2 regions of the Nocardioides sp. WJ219 genome follow, and region 1 is predicted to be linked to the other one. Evidence: riboswitches for the same ligand, from Rfam matches in the RefSeq annotation. Region 1 holds a riboswitch; the other holds the start of a gene.
What was found. A riboswitch is a leader RNA that binds a small molecule or an ion and turns the genes downstream of it on or off. The one in region 1 is predicted to bind cobalamin.
Positions count from the first base shown of each region.

Region 2: another riboswitch for cobalamin. It lies ahead of AC4MBH_RS11545 (prenyltransferase/squalene oxidase repeat-containing protein); the one in region 1 lies ahead of AC4MBH_RS20290 (ribonucleoside-diphosphate reductase subunit alpha).

Region 1 covers NZ_JBZUJV010000010.1:173,701-182,467, forward strand. The annotation lists gene AC4MBH_RS20290 (ribonucleoside-diphosphate reductase subunit alpha) at 1-2,224, opposite strand, end outside; cobalamin riboswitch at 2,351-2,571, opposite strand; gene AC4MBH_RS20295 (TIGR01777 family oxidoreductase) at 2,636-3,544, shown strand; gene AC4MBH_RS20300 (hypothetical protein) at 3,516-4,064, opposite strand; gene AC4MBH_RS20305 (alpha/beta hydrolase) at 4,140-4,997, shown strand; gene AC4MBH_RS20310 (alpha/beta hydrolase) at 5,028-5,924, shown strand; gene lipB (lipoyl(octanoyl) transferase LipB) at 5,935-6,672, shown strand; gene AC4MBH_RS20320 (ABC transporter ATP-binding protein) at 6,749-7,699, shown strand; gene AC4MBH_RS20325 (hypothetical protein) at 7,696-8,691, shown strand; gene lipA (lipoyl synthase) at 8,712-8,767, shown strand, end outside.
Region 2 covers NZ_JBZUJV010000004.1:141,507-150,273, reverse strand. The annotation lists gene AC4MBH_RS11555 (energy-coupling factor transporter transmembrane component T) at 1-39, opposite strand, end outside; gene AC4MBH_RS11550 (hypothetical protein) at 47-1,042, opposite strand; gene AC4MBH_RS11545 (prenyltransferase/squalene oxidase repeat-containing protein) at 1,039-2,610, opposite strand; cobalamin riboswitch at 2,691-2,814, opposite strand; gene AC4MBH_RS11540 (TetR/AcrR family transcriptional regulator) at 2,913-3,482, shown strand; gene AC4MBH_RS11535 (AMP-binding protein) at 3,538-4,893, shown strand; gene gatB (Asp-tRNA(Asn)/Glu-tRNA(Gln) amidotransferase subunit GatB) at 5,283-6,776, opposite strand; gene gatA (Asp-tRNA(Asn)/Glu-tRNA(Gln) amidotransferase subunit GatA) at 6,773-8,296, opposite strand; gene gatC (Asp-tRNA(Asn)/Glu-tRNA(Gln) amidotransferase subunit GatC) at 8,293-8,592, opposite strand; gene AC4MBH_RS11515 (hypothetical protein) at 8,766-8,767, shown strand, end outside.

The sequences.
Region 1 (8,767 bases):
TCGTCTTCAGCCCGGCCTTCCAGGCGTGCAGGTACATCGACGAGAGCTTCCCGATCGAGGGCCCGGCGATGAACAGGTTGAGCGACTGGCTCTGGTCGACGAACGCCTGGCGCTCGGCGGCCATGTCGATCAGCGCCCGCTGCGGCAGCTCCCACGCGGTGCGGAAGAGGCGGCGCACGTCGTCGGGCAGCTCCTCGATGCCCTGCACCGAGCCCTCGGCCCGCTTGATCGCGTCGCGGACCTCGGCGGTCCACATGCCCCGCGCCTTGAGCTCGCGCACCAGGGCGGTGTTGACCTGCAGGAACTCCCCCGACAGCGTCTCGCGCTTGAACAGGTTGGAGACCTGCGGCTCGATGCACTCGTAGCAGCCGGCGATGCTGGCGATGGTGGCCGTGGGCGCGATCGCGATGAGCAGGGAGTTGCGCAGGCCGTGCTCCGCGATGTCCGCGCGTACGGCGTCCCACCGCGCGGTCTGCGTGACGGCGACCGGCCAGTGGTCGGGCTGCAGGACCCCGCGCGCCGCGCGCGTCCCGTCGTACGCCGGGTGGGCGCCGTGCTCGCGGGCCAGCGCGCAGGAGACCTCCAGCGCCGTCAGGTAGATCTCCTCCGAGACCCGGGTCGACAGCTCACGCGCCTCGGGTGAGTCGAACGGGAGACCCAGGGCGAAGAGGACGTCCTGCAGGCCCATCAGGCCCAGCCCGACCGGGCGCCAGCGAGGGTTGGACCGCGCGGACTCGGCCGAGGGGTAGTAGTTGACGTCGATCACCCGGTCGAGCAGCGGCACGGCGGTGCGCACGGTCGCGCGCAGCTTGTCCCAGTCGACGCCGTCGGGGCGCAGGTGCTGGGCGAGGTTGATCGAGCCGAGGTTGCACACCGCGGTCTCGGTGTCGGAGGAGACCTCGATGATCTCGGTGCACAGGTTGGACAGGTGCACCACGGGACCGCCGGGCTCGTCGGAGGTCTGGTTGCAGGTGCGGTTGGCGGCGTCCTTGAAGGTCATCCAGCCGTTGCCGGTCTGCGCCAGCGTCCGCATCATCCGGGCGTAGAGGTCGCGCGCGGCGACCTGGCGCACGACGCGCCCCTCCTCCTCGGCCCGCCGGTAGGCCCGGTCGAACGCCTCGCCCCACAGGTCCACCAGCTCGGGCGCCTGGTCGGGGTCGATCAGCGACCACGGCTCGTCGGCCTCGACGCGGCGCATGAACTCGTCGGGCACCCAGTGGGCGAGGTTGAGGTTGTGGGTACGCCGCGCGTCCTCGCCGGTGTTGTCGCGCAGCTCGAGGAACTCCTCCACGTCGGGGTGCCACGGCTCGAGGTAGACGCAGGCCGCGCCCTTGCGGCGGCCGCCCTGGTTGACCGCGGCGACGGAGGAGTCGAGGGTGCGCAGGAACGGCACGATGCCGTTGGACTGGCCGTTGGTGCCCCGGATCAGCGCGCCCCGCGAGCGCACCCGGGAGAACGCGATGCCGATGCCGCCGGCGTACTTCGACAGCTTGGCGACCTGGGCGTAGCGGCTGTAGATCGAGTCGAGGTCGTCGACGGGTGAGTCGATCAGGTAGCACGACGACATCTGCGTGTGCCGGGTGCCGGAGTTGAACAGCGTCGGGCTGCTCGGCAGGTAGGCCAGGCTCGACATCAGCCGGTAGAACTCGATCGCCTCCGACGGCGAGTGCGCCAGCCCGCAGGCCACCCGGAGCAGGAAGTACTGCGGGGTCTCCACCACCTGCCGGGTCGTCGGGTGCCGCAGCAGGTAGCGGTCGTAGACCGTGCGCAGCCCGAAGTACTCGAAGCGGCGGTCGCCGTCGGGGTCGACGGCGAAGTCGAGCTTGCGCGCGTTGTCCTTGACGAACCGCGCGGTGTCGTCGCCGATCAGCCCCTCGGCGTGGCCCAGCGCGACCGACTGGCTGAACGACGCGACGCCCTGGTTGCGCACCTCCTTCTCGACGTAGCCGGCCAATAGCCGGGCGGCGAGCCGGGAGTACTGCGGCTCCTCGCCGATCATCTCGGCGGCCGTCTGGATCGACAACCGGTCGAGCTCGGCGGTGGTGGCGCCGTTGTACAGGCCGCTGATGGTGCGGGTGGCGACCCGCATCGGGTCGACGTCGGCCAGGTCGCCGGCGACGCGGTCGACCGCGCGCACGATCTTGCCGACGTCGACGGGCTCGGCGTCCCCGTTGCGCTTGCGCACCACCATCGTCGTACGGGTGCGGACTTCTGTGACCGTCATGCTCTCTCCTCGCGAGACTCGGTCCTGGGGTCCGGGCACGGGGAGGAGACAGCGGTACGACGGCACCCGCGGGCACGCGTCGGACGAGCCGTCGGCCCTCCCTCGGGGCCTCGGACCACCACGCCCGGCGGGCGTGGTGCGCTGGCAGGTCTTCGGACTCGTGGGCATGACGCACCGACCTACTGACCGTCGCTTCCCAGGCCTCGACCACGGACGGTCTCGACCCAGTGCTGTTGACGGCGTTCGTTCCCACTCACCGCTGCGGGGCAGTCCCGGGGTCTCACCGGGTTCCCTCTTGCCCCGACCCGTCTGGCTGACGGGTCGGACCAGCTGCATCGATCACCATATGTGGGAATCACACGGTTGTCATTACCTACATGTGGGTGTCCCGGGATCTGGGAGGGTGGACCCATGACCCCGCTCTCCGTCGTCCTCGCCGGCGGCTCCGGCTTCCTCGGCTCCCACCTGCGCACTGCCCTGCGCGGGCGTGGCCACGCCGTCACCTCGCTGGTACGCCGTGGCGCGGGCGGCCCCGACGAGTCGACGTGGGACCCCTACGCCGGTGAGGTCGACCGCACCCTGGTGCGCACCGCCGACGTGGTGATCAACCTGGCCGGCTCCCCCACCCTCGGCAACCCGCACTCGGGGAAGTGGGCGGCCGAGCTCAAGGGCAGCCGGGTGGCCACGACGCGACTGCTGGCCGAGACGATCGCCGGGGCCGGCGCGCCGCCGGTCTACCTGGCCGGCAACGGCATCTCCTACTACGGCGACCACGGCCCGGCCGTGCTCACCGAGGCCTCCGACACCCGCGGGCACTCGCTGCTCACCGAGGTGGCCCGGACCTGGCAGGCGGCGGCCGAGCCGGCCGTCGAGGCCGGCGCGCGGGTCTGCGTCCTGCGCACCTCCCCCGTGATGGACCGCCGCGCCGCCCCGCTCAAGCAGCAGCGGCTGCAGTTCCTGGCCGGGCTCGGCGGCCGGATCGGCTCCGGTCGCCAGCACATGCCGATGATCTCGCTGCGCGACTGGGTCGGCGCGGTCGTCCACCTCGCCGAGCACCCCGACGTCTCGGGCCCGGTCAACCTCTGCCTGCCGCAGGCCCCGACCAACGCCGAGTTCACCCGCGCCCTCGCCGCCGCCCTCCGCCGTCCCGCGGTGGTGCCCGCACCCGCGCCGGTGATCAGGGTCGCCGCCGGTCGGATGGCGCCCGAGCTGCTCGGGTCGCTCAACGTGCGCCCGGCCACCCTGCTCGCGTCGGGCTACACCTTCGCCGACCCCGACGTCGAGGCCCTGGTCACGACCGCGCTGGCGGCTCGCGACTGACGGCGGCGACCTGCCACCGCGCGCCGGCCGCCGCGGCGCGGAGCAGCGTGATCCGGCGGGTCGTCGGCCGGTCCTGCGGCAGCGTGACGCCAGCGGCCTGCACACGCGCCACCCGGTCGGTCACCACGAGCACCAGCCGCCGGTCGCGCTCGACCAGCACCTGCAGCCGCAGCACCTGGGTGGTCAGCCGCGTCACCCGGGCCCCGCGCTCGGACCAGGCCCGCAGCATCGCGACGTCGCGCCGCCCGGCCACCGAGCCCGGGACGTAGAGCCGCGCCAGGGCCGCGGTGTCGGCGGTGGTCCACGCCCGGGCCCGTGCCGCGTCCCAGCCTCGGAGCACCTCCCGCGCCCGGCCGGCCCCGACCGCCGCGGGCCCGGCGGCACCGGCCGCGGGCGCCGACCCCGCCTCCGGGGGGCGCCCGGGACGGTCGAGCAGCACGACCAGGCAGGCCACCGTCACCCCGCACAGGGCGCCGGCCAGCACGCTGAGCAGCACGCGCGTGAGCACCCGGGACGACATGGCACCCAGTACACCGGCCCGCGCCGTCGGCCGCCGGCGTCATCCACAGGCGTGCGTCGGTGGCATCCTGGGCGCGTGCTGACCCGACGGACCGCGCTGGCGGGAGCACTCGGGGCGATCGGCACGGGACTCACCGCTTGCGGCACCGACCACGCACCCGGGGCGAGCACACCGCCGTCGCCTCCGCCCCTCCCCGACGTCGCGCCGGGCCCGGTGGTGCTCGGCGAGTTCCGCTCGCGGCGACGCCTCGGCGCCCCCACCCGATGGGCGGTGACCCGGCCGCCCGGCGTCACCGGCCCGCTCCCGCTCGTGGTCGCGCTGCACGGCCACGGGGGCGGCGTCGCCAAGCTCCTCGGTCCCGAGATCGACCTGCCGCGCCACGTCGCCGCCGCGGTGGCCGACGGCGTGGCGCCGTTCGCGGTGGCCGTCGTCAACGGCGGCAACGGCTTCTGGCACGAGCGCCCCACGGGTGAGGACGCCGGCGCGATGGTCGTCGAGGAGCTCCTGCCGCTGCTTGCCCGGCGCCGCGACGTCGACGTCGACGTCGAGCGGATCGGCCTGCTCGGCTGGTCGATGGGTGGCTACGGCGTCCTCCACCTCGCGCCGCTGCTCGGCCGCGAGCGGGTGGCGGCGGTGTGCGCCTCGAGCCCCGGCCTGTACGACGACCCGGCCGCCGCGCACCCCGACGGGTTCGCCGACGCGACGGAGTACGAGCGCTTCTCGGTGCTCGACCGGCAGACCGACCTCGCGGACATCCCGGTACGCATCGCCTGCGGCACCAGCGACTACTTCTACGACGCCACCCGGGCCTACGTCGCCGGCTTCCCCGACGACGCCGACCTCGAGGTCGACTTCGGCGAGGGCGGTCACGAGCTGGCGTTCACCCGGCGGTCCCTGCCCGACGACCTGGCGTTCGTCGCCACCCGGCTGTGAGGCGGTGATCACGCAGTGATGACGCGGTTCGTGACCCGCCGGACCGTCCTGACCGGTGGTGCGGTCGCCGCCGTCGGGGCCGGCGCGGCCGGCGTCGGCGTGCACCAGGGCGTGCTGCCGGGTCGGGTGGCGATCCAGGCGGCGCTCGGCCTCAACGGCGAGGACGGCACCGTCCCCGACGTCGCGGCCGGGCCCGTCGACTCCGGGTCGTTCGTGTCGCGGGCGCGCCAGGGCGCCACCGTGCGCTGGCACCTGCTGCGGCCGCCGGGCAGCGCGTCGTACGACCTGCCCCTGGTGGTGGCGCTGCACGGCCTGGGCTGGGAGATCGACGCCTTCCTGCCCGGCGACCTCGGCGTCGCCGAGCACCTGGCCGCCGCGGTGGCCGACGGCACGACGCCGTTCGCGATCGTGGTGCCCGAGGGCGGCGACACCTACTGGCACGAGCGCCCCTCGGGCGAGGACGCCGGCGCCATGGTCGTCGACGAGCTGCTGCCGCTGATGGCCGAGCGCGGCCTGCAGGCGGCGCCGATCGACCGGATCGGGCTGCTCGGGTGGTCGATGGGCGGGTACGGCGCGCTCCGGCTGGCCGGCCTGCTCGGCCCGGAGCGGGTCGCGGCGGTCGCGGTGGCCGGACCGGCGCTGTGGTCGGACCCCGACGACGCCAGCGCCAGCGGCTTCGAGGACGCCGCGGAGTACCGCGCGTCCACCGTCTTCGGCCGCCAGGACGACCTGTCCGGGATCCGGGTGAGCATCGACTGCGGCACCGGCGACCCCTTCTACCGCTCGGTCGAGGACTACGTCGACGGCTTCCCCGACGACGTCGACCTCCGGGCGTCGTTCGAGCCCGGCGCCCACGACCGCGGCTTCTGGCGCCGGGTGCTGCCCGACCAGCTGCGGCTGCTCGGCGACGCGTGGACGCCGCGTTAGGCTCGACACCGTGAGTGACCTGACCTTCGAGGTCGCCGGCCTCGGTGCCGACGCGGTCGACTACCTGGCCGCCTGGGACCTCCAGCGCGACGTCCACGCCGGCGTCGTCGCGGCGTCCCGGCCGCCGACCGTGCTGCTGCTCGAGCACCCGCCCGTCTACACCGCCGGCAAGCGCACCGACCCGCACGAGCGCCCGCTCGACCCCGGCGGTGCGCAGGTCATCGACGTCGACCGCGGCGGCAAGATCACCTTCCACGGGCCGGGCCAGCTGGTCGGCTACCCGATCGTCGCGCTGCCCGACCACGTCAAGGTCGTCGACTACGTGCGCCGGGTCGAGGAGGCACTGATCGCGGTGTGCCGCGACCTCGGCGTCGAGACCGCGCGCGTCCCGGGCCGCTCGGGCGTGTGGCTGCGCGCCGACCCCGCGACCGGGCGCCCGGAGCGCAAGGTCGCCGCGATCGGGATCCGGGTCAGCCGCGGCGTCACGATGCACGGCTTCTCTCTCAACTGCGACGTCGACCTGGGCTGGTACGACCGGTTCGTGCCGTGCGGCATCGCCGACGCCGGCGTCACCACGCTCTCGGTCGAGACCGGCCGGACGGTCACGGTGACCGACGTGCTGCCCTCGGTCGAGCAGCACCTGCGTCACTACCTCGCCTGGACGCCGTACGACGCCACGCCCGACTACGAGCCCCGGCCCGAGCCCGGCCGGGCGCCCCGCATCGAGCTGGTGCGGCCGGGCGGCTGACCCGGCGCGCCGGTCCCCGGATCGCGGCGGGCGCCGTGGTCTGATGACGCTCCTGTCCCGGGCGGAGGAGCGACACTTGAGCGAGCTGGTCATCGAGGCCTCCGGGCTCCGCAAGGAGTTCCGCAGCCGCGGGGTGCTGCGGGTGGCGGTGCACGACCTCGACCTCGCCGTCCCCGCCGGCGGGGTGCACGGGTTCCTCGGCCCCAACGGTTCGGGCAAGACCACCACCATCCGGATGCTGCTCGGCCTCGCCCGCGCCACCCAGGGACGGATGCGGCTCTTCGGCCAGGAGGTGCCCGCACACCTGCCCGACGTCATCGACCGCGTCGGCGCCGTCGTGGAGTCACCGAAGTTCTCGCCCCACTTCACCGGCCGCCAGAACCTCGTGCTGCTCGCCCGCAGCATCGGGGCCCCCGACAGCCAGGTCGACCAGGCCCTGGAGCGGGTCGGGCTGACCGGCCGCGACCGCGACCGCTACCGGGCCTACTCGCTGGGCATGAAGCAGCGGCTCGCGATCGCCGCGACCCTGATCAAGCTGCCCCGGCTGCTGATCCTCGACGAGCCCACCAACGGCCTCGACCCGGCCGGCATCCGCGAGATCCGGGACACCATCCGCTCGCTGGGCGAGCAGGGCGTCACCGTGCTGCTCAGCTCGCACATCCTCGCCGAGGTCCAGCAGGTGTGCGACTCGGCCACCATCATCGGCAACGGCCGGCTGCTCGCCACCGGCCGCGTGGCCGACCTGCTCGACACGGACGCGTCGGCGTACGCCGTCGAGGTGCCCGACGCGGCGCCGGCGGCCCAGGCGCTCGCGGCGGCCGGGCTGCCGGCGACGGCCACGCCCGACGGCCTGCGCGTCGAGACCGACGACCCCGCCCGGATCACCCGGACCCTCGGCGAGGCCGGGGTGTGGCTCACCGCGCTGACCCCGCTGCGCCGCGACCTCGAGTCGGTGTTCCTCGAGCTCACCGCCGCCGATTCGCTGGGCCAGGGGCCCGAGCGGGACACGAAGGACGGTGCCCGGTGATCCGCCTGGTCCTGGTCGAGCTCACCCGGCTGCGGTGGCGCCGGGCGGTGGTGCTGCTGGTCGGCGCGGCGGTCCTCATCCCGCTCGTGCTGCTGGCGCTGCGGGCCCACGACACCCGGCCCGTCAGCGAGGACGACCGGGTCGCCGCCGAGCAGCAGCTCGAGGCGGAGCGTGGGTCCATCGCCGAGCAGCTCGCCGACTGCCGCGAGAACCCGCAGGCGTTCGGTGCGGCGCGCAAGAACGGCGGCGACCGCTGCGACGAGTACTTCGACTACGAGCCGACCATCGACCAGTTCCTCTACCGCGAGCCGCTCGACGTCGCCGGCGAGCGCGGCACCAGCGGCCTGGGTGTGGTGGCCGTGATGGCGGTGCTGATGCTGCTGGTCGGCACGACGTACGTCGGGCACGACTGGAGCTCGGGCTCGATGAGCAACCAGCTGCTGTTCGAGCCGCGGCGGCTGCGGGTCTGGGCCTCCAAGGCCATCGCGGTCGGCCTCCTGGCAGCCGTGCTCAGCGTGGTGGTGCTCACCCTGTACTGGGGCGGACTCCTGGCGCTGGCGCAGTCCCGCGACCTCGACCCGTCGGGCCAGGTCGTCACCGACGTGGTCCAGCACGCGGTGCGGGGCACGGCCATGGTGGTCGCCGGCGCCCTGGCCGGCTACGCCCTCACCGCCTGGACCCGCAGCACCGTGTTCACGGTCGGCACGCTCGCCGTGGTGGCCGTGGCCGGCGGGCTGCTGTTCGGGCTCCTCGGCAGCGGCGCGCTGCGGTGGGAACCCGCCACCAACGCCGTCGCCGTCGTCAACGGCCGCGCCGAGTACTACGTCGACGTGCCGCCGTCCTGCTACGAGGGACCTAAGTACTCCGAGACGGGCGAGTGCGACGGCACCGAGGAGATCAGCGTCCGCCAGGGCAGCGCCTACTACGGCGTCCTGCTGCTGGTCCTCGGCGGGGCCAGCGCGGCGTCGTACCGGCGCCGCGACGTGCCCTGAGGCGACGTACCATCGGAGGAGTGACGACCACTCCCACACCGTCCAGCACTGCTCCCGAGGGCCGCAAGCTGCTCCG
Region 2 (8,767 bases), on a different contig from region 1:
CCAGGCCACGGGGTGCAGGTCGCGGGGCAGCGCGCTCACCTCGTCGTCACGCCTGCGGCTGCCGCCGCCGCTGGAGGAGCAGCCCGACCCCGGCGGCGCCGAACAGCAGCACGATCACCAGCGGTGCCAGCCAGCCGGGCAGGCCGGAGTCGTCGGCCCGGGCGGCCTCGGTCTCGGCCGCGGTCGGCGCGACCGGGTCGGCGAGCACGGTGGCCGTCGTCCCGTCGTCACCGGCGACGGCGCCCGCGCCGGCCGACGTGGTCGGCTCGGACGGCGAGGGGGTACCGCTCGGCGAGGTCGCGCCGTCGGTCGGACGCGGGGCGGCCGGCCCGTCGGTGCCGGGGGCGGCGCCGGTCGTGGGTGCCTCACCGGGCGCGGTGCTGCCGCCGGTGTCGCCGTCACCCTCGCTGCCCCCGCCGCTGCCACCCGCGCCGCCACCGGCGTTGCCGCCGTCCTGCGGGGACGGCGTACCGCCGCCGGGCGACGACGACGTATCCGTCGGCTGCTCGGTGGGCTGCTGCGGAGCGGTGGTCGGCTGCGGGTCGGGCTGCGGCGCGGGCGCACCGTGCGTCGGCGGCGTGAACGACGGCTTGGCGTCGCCGGCCACCTGGTCCCACGAGAACGCGACGGACGCGCCGTCGGGCACGGTCAGTCCCTTGACGCCCAGGCTGGAGAAGGTCCAGGTGCCGCCCTTGCCGTCGGACCACCACAGCGACCAGAACCGCGACCCGTCGGGCTGGCCGCAGCCGGTCGGCTTGGTGCTGACCTGGCACACGTAGCCCGGGTTGCGCGGCGTGTCGGCGTTGATCGCGAACCCGGCGTCCTGGAACAGGTCGATGGCCGCACGTCCGCCACCACCGGCCACGCAGTCGCCCTGCACGCCGCCGCCGAGCTCGTTGAAGTCGACGACGACGGTGACGCCGCTGTCCGTCGGGCACGCGTCGGCGTGGGCCGGGGCGGCGCCGACGGTCAGCAGCAGGGAGGCCAGGACGGTCACCGCGGCCGCGAGGGCCGTGGTGACCGACCGGAGCGGGGAGCTCATCGGGTCTTCAGCACCCGGACCTGGGTGCTGCCGACGCGGGTGCCGAACTCGCCGACGGCCCGCAGGCGCTTGGCGCCGACCGGGACGCCGGCACCGACCTTGGCGGTGCGCACGAACGTGCCGGTGCTGCTCGCCCGTCCGGAGACGAGCTGCTTGCCGGCCAGGACGACGCGGACGCGCTCGCCCGCGGCCAGGCCGCGCACGGTCACGCGCAGGGCCTTGCCGCGGCGGACCTGGTCACCCGCTGCGACCTTGAGCGTCGTGGCGCCGAGCACGCGCACCGTGGCGGCACGCTGGCCGGGGCCGGTGGTGGCGACGTACCGGGCGGTGCCGGTGGTGCGGGGCACGGTGACGGTGGCCGTCGCGGTGGCGGCCTCGTCGTCGAGCATCGCGACGGCGCCGGGACCCGTCACGCAGGGCGCGTCGCCCGAGGCGATGCCGGTCACCCGCAGGGCGACCCGGCTGCCGCCCTGGACGTAGCCGGTGGGAGCGCTGAGCCCGACGGTCGGCGGCGCGGTGCGGTCGTAGGCCAGGCCGTTGGTGGCCTGGGCGGTGGCGCGGCGGTACTGGTCGCGCTCGTTGTCGCCGATGCCGTCCTCGGTGTCGCGCTCGAGGGTGGCGGCGTCGTAGGCGATCGCGCCGGTCTCGCCGGCGAGCGGGGTCCCCGCCTCGCCCTCGACCTGCAGGGCCCGCACCCAGGCGGCGGCCCGGTAGGCGTCGTCGAGCACGCACGCCTCGCCGAGTGCCCACGCGCCGAGGCCGGTGGTGTTGGCGTTGCCGGTGTCGGTCGGCGGCGCGCCGCCGATGGAGCCGTCGTCGGCCTGCTCGGCGGAGATGAACGCCGCCGCCTTGCCGATCGCCCGGGCGACGGCGGGGACCTCGGACCGGGTGCGCAGGTTGACCAGCACCAGGGCGGCGATGTCGGCGTTGGCCGGCGCGACCTCGGGGTCGCAGGTGTCCTCCTCGACCGTGCGGAAGTCGAGCGGGAAGTGCCCGTCGCTGCACTGCTGCGCGAGCAGGTGGTTGGTGACCGCAGCCGTCCTCGCGCTGCCGGCCTCGTCGAGGGCGCGGACGGCGAACGCCTGGCCCAGCACGTTGGCGTAGTCGCCGAACTCGCTGGCGTCGGAGATCTGGCCCGCCGGCAGGTCGCCCGTGCCGTCGGCGACCCGCGCCTCGAGGCGGGCCACCAGGTCCTGCCCGGCGTAGGACGTCGGGTCGCCGCCGCTGGCCGCCACGAAGGCGGTGAGCTTGGCCAGCGAGTTGGCGTAGGTCTCGTCACCGGCGCCGGTGTAGCCGTCGGTCTCCTCGGCCAGGCGCTCGCGCAGGGCCGTGGCGGCCTCGGTGTCGCCGGCCTTGAGCAGCGCGAACCCGGCGTCGATGTTGAGGCCGACGTCTGCGAACGAGGAGCCGGGGTACAGGAACGGCCCGTTCTCGTCGAGGTCGTCGGCCAGCCAGGAGGCGCCGGCGGCGCTCGAGGGCGAGGGGTCGGCCGAGGCCGGGGACCCGGAGACGAGGGACGCCGTGACCGCGAGGGCGGCCAGACCGGCGAGGGCGGTGCGGTGGTTCATGGGTTCCTTCCCGCTGCTCAGCGGGAGGCCCCGGCCCAGGCAGGGCCGTCAGGTCACCCGCTGCTTTCCACGACAGCGATGTGGTGAGACGCGTCGTGGCGGGTGCTCCGGCTCGTGGACCGCCGCGAGCGACGGTTCCACCTACGGTTGCGGGTCAGCGCCGGACTCGGACCGGCTTTCCCCACCACGGGCGTGATGAATGGTTCGGCGGCAGCCTACTCCCGGCGCGGCCCGCTCCTCGTAATCGAGACGGCCTGTGGAGGACGCCGGCGCGTCGGCGGGCGGTCGGCCAGGCTGGGGGCGTGCTGCTGCGTCCCGGCCTGAGAGACCTCGACCTCGCGTGCAACGCCGCCCTGCTCGTCGTCGCGGAGCGCGGCATGGAGGCCCTGAGCGTGCGCGCGATCGCAGCCCGGATGAACGTGACCGGGCCGGCCCTGACCCAGCGCTGGGACAACCGGGCGCGGCTGTGGCGGCTCCTCGTGCACGAGGTCGGCGACCGCTGGTTGCGCGCGGTCGTCGCCGAGGTCCACCTCGGTGGACCGGTCGCCTTCCTGCCGTCCACCGACGAGGAGATCGCCGACGCGCGCACCTGGCGCCTGTTCGCCACCCTGGCGCGGTCCGACGCCGACCTCACGGGCGTGGTCGTCGACATCGACGACCGCGAGCGGGGCGCGTTGCGCGAGTCCGTGGAGGCGAGCCGCCGTTCCAGGCTCGCGATCCCCACCCTCGAGCTGCTGCACGCGACGCTCGTCGGCCTGCGCCAGCGGGTCTGCTGCCCCGTGCAGCCGCTTCCGGCCGAGGTCGCCCGGCCTCTCTGGGAGTCGGCCCTCGCCGCCCCCACGCGGCGGGCGGGCCGGTTGCCTCCTAACTAATCGATTAGTTAGTGAAGATGGAGGGACCCCGCGACGCGCGTGCAAGAGTGCCCGCGTGCTCGACGCCCTCCTCGCACCCGACGCCGACGGCTCGGCCACGGCGGTCACCGTCGGCGACCGGGTCCTCTCCCGCAGCGAGCTGCTCGACGCCGCCGGGCGCTGCGCAACGGCGCTCGCCGCCCGTGACCTGGACGGGCCGGTGGCCGTGCACGCCACCGCCTCGGTCGAGACCGTGGCCGCCGTGGTGGGCGGGCTGCTGGCGGGCGTGCCCGTCGTGCCCGTGCCGCCCGACAGCGGGCCCGTCGAGCGCGAGCACGTGCTCCGCGACTCGGGCGCCACGGCCTGGGCCGGGCCGCCCGACCTCGCCCCTGGGGTGACGCCGCTGGTGCCCTCGACCGCGGCGGCACCCGTCGCGCCCGACCTCGACGCCACCGCGCTGGTGCTCTACACCTCCGGCACGACCGGCCCGCCCAAGGGCGTGCCGCACACGGGCCGCTCGCTCGCCGCCTGTCTCGACGGCCTCGCCGACGCCTGGGCGTGGACGCCGGACGACGTGCTGGTCCACGGCCTCCCGCTGTTCCACCTCCACGGCCTGGTGCTCGGGGTGCTGGGTCCCCTGCGCGTCGGCTCACCGCTGGTGCACACCGTGCGTCCCGACCCGGCGTCCTACGCCACCGCCCGCGGATCGCTCTACTTCGGCGTGCCGACGGTCTGGCACCGCGTCGTCAGGGACCCGGCCAGCGCGGCGGCCCTGCGTCGGGCCCGGCTGCTCGTCTCGGGGAGCGCGCCGCTACCGGTGTCGACGTCCGCGGCGTTGGCGGAGCTCACCGGCCACGCTCCGCTCGAGCGCTACGGCATGACCGAGACCGGCATCACGCTCAGCGCCCGCCACGACGAGACACCGCGGGCCGGGTGGGTCGGCCGCCCGGTCGGCGCCACCGAGACCCGGCTGGGCGACGAGGAGGGTGGCGGCCGGCTGGAGGTGCGGGGACCGTCGGTCTTCACCGGCTACCTGGGCCACGACGACGCCGCGCTGGACGACGACGGTTGGTTCGCCACGGGCGACCTCGCCGTCCGCGACACCGACGGCCTGCACCGCATCGTCGGCCGCGAGTCGACCGACCTGATCAAGACCGGCGGCTACCGCGTCGGCGCCGGCGAGGTCGAGGCGGTCCTCCTCGACCACCCCGCCGTCGACGAGGTCGCGGTGGTCGGCGCACCCGACGACGACCTCGGCCAGCAGATCGTCGCCTACGTCGTCGGCGACGCCGCCGGCCGCGAGGCCGAGCTCACCGAGCTCGTCGCCACCCGCCTGTCCTGGCACAAGCGCCCCCGCCGCGTCGTCGTCGTCGACGAGCTCCCCCGCAACGCGATGGGCAAGGTCCAGAAGACCCTCCTCCTCGACCCCTGACCGCCGCAGGTCGAGCGAGTGGTTTCGAGACGGTTGCCAGCGCAACCTCCTCCTACCGTTGGTCGAGGAGGTCGGCCACGACCGTCTCGAGACCACCGTCGTCGACCCCCGCTGGTCGAGCCGGGCGAGCGCCAGCGAGCCCGAGTCGAGACCCGGCGAGGCACAGGCGCCGGGCGGTTTCGAGACGGTTGCCAGCGCAACCTCCTCCACCACCGTTGGTCGAGGAGGTCGGCCACGACCGTCTCGAGACCACCGTCGTCGACCCACGCTGGTCGAGCCGGGCGAGCGCCAGCGAGCCCGAGTCGAGACCCGGCGAGGCACAGGCGCCGGGCGGTTTCGAGACGGTTGCCAGCGCAACCTCCTCCACCACCGTCGGCGTCGAGGAACCGTCAGGCCAGGCGCTCCAGCACCAGCTCACGCACCCGTGCCGCGTCGGCCTGGCCGCGCATCTCCTTCATCACCGCACCGATGAGCGCGCCGGCGGCGGCGTGCTTGCCGTCGCGGATCTTCTGGGCGACGTCGGGGTTGGCCTCGATCGCCTTGTCGACCGCGGCGCCGAGGGCGCCCTCGTCGGAGACGACGGCGAGGCCGCGGGCCTCGACGATCTCCTCGGGGGTGCCCTCGCCGGCGAGCAGGCCGTCGAAGACCTGGCGGGCGAGCTTGTCGTTGATCGTGCCGGCGTCGACGAGGGCCTGGACGGAGGCAACCTGGGCCGGCGAGACGCCGAGGCCGGCGATGTCGACCCCGGACTCGTTGGCGCGGCGGGCCAGCTCGGTGAGCCACCACTTGCGGGCGGCCTGCGGGGCGCAACCGGCGGCCACGGTCTCCTCGACCAGCCCGAAGGCGCCCGCACCGACGGTGTCACGCATCTCGAGGTCGGTGAAACCCCACTCGGCCTGCAGCCGGGCCCGCTTCTGCGTCGGGTTGTCGGGCAGGGTGCCGCGCAGCTCCTCGACCCACTCCCGTGACGGCGCGACCGGCACCAGGTCGGGCTCGGGGAAGTAGCGGTAGTCCTCGGCGTCGGACTTCTCCCGGCCCGAGGTGGTCACGCCGGTGTCCTCGTGCCAGTGGCGCGTCTCCTGCAGGATCGACCCGCCGCCGTCGAGCACCGCCGCGTGGCGCTGCATCTCGTAGCGCACCGCCCGCTCGACCGAGCGGAACGAGTTGACGTTCTTGGTCTCGGTCCGCGTCCCGAGCCCCGCGGTGCCCTTGGGCGCCAGCGAGAGGTTGACGTCGGCGCGCAGGTTGCCGTGGTCCATCCGGGCCTCGGAGACGCCGAGCGCGACGATCAGGTCGCGCAGCTGCGCGACGTACGCCCGCGCGACGGCGGGCGCCTTCGCGCCCGCGCCCATGATCGGCCGGGTGACGATCTCGATCAGCGGGATCCCGGCACGGTTGTAGTCGACCAGGGAGTAGTCGGCGCCGTGGATGCGTCCGGTGGCGCCGCCGACGTGCAGCGACTTGCCGGTGTCCTCCTCCATGTGGGCGCGCTCGATCTCGACCCGGTAGGTGTCACCGTCGACGTCGACGTCCATCCACCCGTCGAAGCAGATCGGCTCGTCGTACTGGGAGGTCTGGAAGTTCTTCGGCATGTCCGGGTAGAAGTAGTTCTTCCGCGCGAACCGGCACCACTCGGCGATCGAGCAGTTGAGCGCCAGCCCGATCCGGATCGCCGACTCGACGGCCTTGCCGTTGACCACCGGCATCGCGCCGGGCAGGCCGAGGCAGGTCGGGCAGACGTTGGTGTTGGGCTCACCGCCGAAGACCGCGGGGCACCCGCAGAACATCTTGGTGTTGGTGTTGAGCTCGACGTGGACCTCGAGTCCCAGGGCCGGGTCGTAGGACGCCAGCACGTCGTCGAAGTCGACCAGCGTGGCGGTCATCGCGCACCTCCGTTCAGGGCCGGGGCCCGGTCGAGCAGCGGCCCGCCCCAGCGGTCGGTCAGGGCCGCCTCGAGGGCGGCACCCACGCGGTAGACCCGGTCGTCGGCCAGCGCCGGCGCCAGGACCTGGGTGCCGACGGGGAGGCTGTCCTCGTCGGCCAGGCCGCTCGGCACCGAGATGCCGGGGACGCCGGAGAGGTTGGCCGGGATGGTGGCGAGGTCGTTGAGGTACATCGCCAGCGGGTCGTCGAGCTTCTCCCCCAGCTTGAACGCCGTGGTCGGCGCGGTCGGCGAGACGAGGACGTCGGCCTGGGCGAACGCCGCGTCGAAGTCGCGGCTGATCAGCGTGCGCACCTTCTGGGCCTGGCCGTAGTAGGCGTCGTAGTAGCCGCTGGAGAGCGCGTAGGTGCCGAGGATGATCCGGCGCTTGACCTCGTCGCCGAAACCGGCGTCGCGGGTGGCGCGCATGACCTCCTCCGCAGACGGCGAATCGATGCCCTCGGGCAGCACCCGCAGGCCGTAGCGCATCGCGTCGAACTTGGCGAGGTTGCTGGAGGCCTCGGCCGGCAGGATCAGGTAGTAGGTCGCCAGGGCGTGCACGAACGTCGGGCACGACACCTCGACGACCTCGGCGCCCATCGAGACCATCAGGTCGACGGACTCCTGGAACCGCGCGAGGACGCCGTCCTGGTAGCCGTCGCCGGACAGCTCACGCACCACGCCCACCCGGACGCCGGTCAGGTCGCCGTCGGCACCCTGGCGGGCAGCCGCGACGACGTCGGGCATCGGCTGGTCGACCGAGGTCGAGTCGCGCGGGTCGTGACCGCCGATGACCTCGTGCAGCAGGGCGGAGTCGAGCACGGTGCGGGTGACCGGGCCGACCTGGTCGAGGGAGTTGGCCAGGGCGACCAGGCCGTAGCGGGAGACCCCGCCGTAGGTCGGCTTGACGCCGACGGTGCCGGTGACGGCGCCGGGCTGGCGGATCGAGCCGCCGGTGTCGGTGCCCAGGGCGAGCGGCGCCTCGAAGGCGGCGACCGCGGCGGCCGAGCCGCCGCCGGACCCGCCGGGGATGCGTCCGAGGTCCCAGGGGTTGTGGGTGGGCCCGTAGGCGGAGTGCTCGGTGGAGGAGCCCATCGCGAACTCGTCCATGTTGGTCTTGCCCAGGATCGGCAGGCCGGCGGCCTTGACCCGCGCGACCACGGTGGCGTCGTACGGCGGGATCCAGCCCTCGAGGATCCGCGAGCCGCAGGTGGTGGGCAGGCCCTCGGTGGCCAGCACGTCCTTGACGGCGATCGGGACGCCGTCGAGGAGCGAGCGGGTCGCGCCCTCGGCGCGGCGCTCGTCGGCGGCGGCGGCCTGCGCGAGCGCGCCCTCGGCGTCGACGTGCAGGAACGCGTGCACCGCGCCGTCGACCTCGGCGATCCGGTCGAGGTGGGCCTGGGTGAGCGCGACCGAGGTGGTCGCGCCCGAGGCGAGGTCGTCGGCCAGCTCGGCGGCGGTCCGCCGGATCAGGTCGGTCACTGCTCGTCACCCAGGATCCGCGGGACGGCGAACCGCTGCTGCTCCTGCGCCGGCGCGCCGGACAGCGCCTGCTCGGGCGTCAGGGACGGCGTCACGACGTCGTCGCGGAAGACGTTGGTCAGCGGCAGCGCGTGCGACGTCGGGGGCACGTCGTCACCGGCCACGCCGCTGATCGAGGCCACGGACTCGAGGATGACCGACAGCTGGGGCGCGAGGTGGTCGAGCTCGGCGTCGTCCAGGTCGATCCGGGCGAGCGTCGCCAGGTGCGCGACCTCGTCTCGGGTGATCTCAGGCATGCCTCCCAGCCTAGGGCGTCCGTCCGGGTCGCGTGACGGCGCCAGGACGCCGGCGGCCGCGCACATGAGAGCTTCTTCACCCGCACCTCATCCCGACCTCACGGCGGGCCACCACGCTGGTCCCACGACGCCGGGGCGGGACCGCCGCGGCACCTCCACCGGAAGGACACCCCAT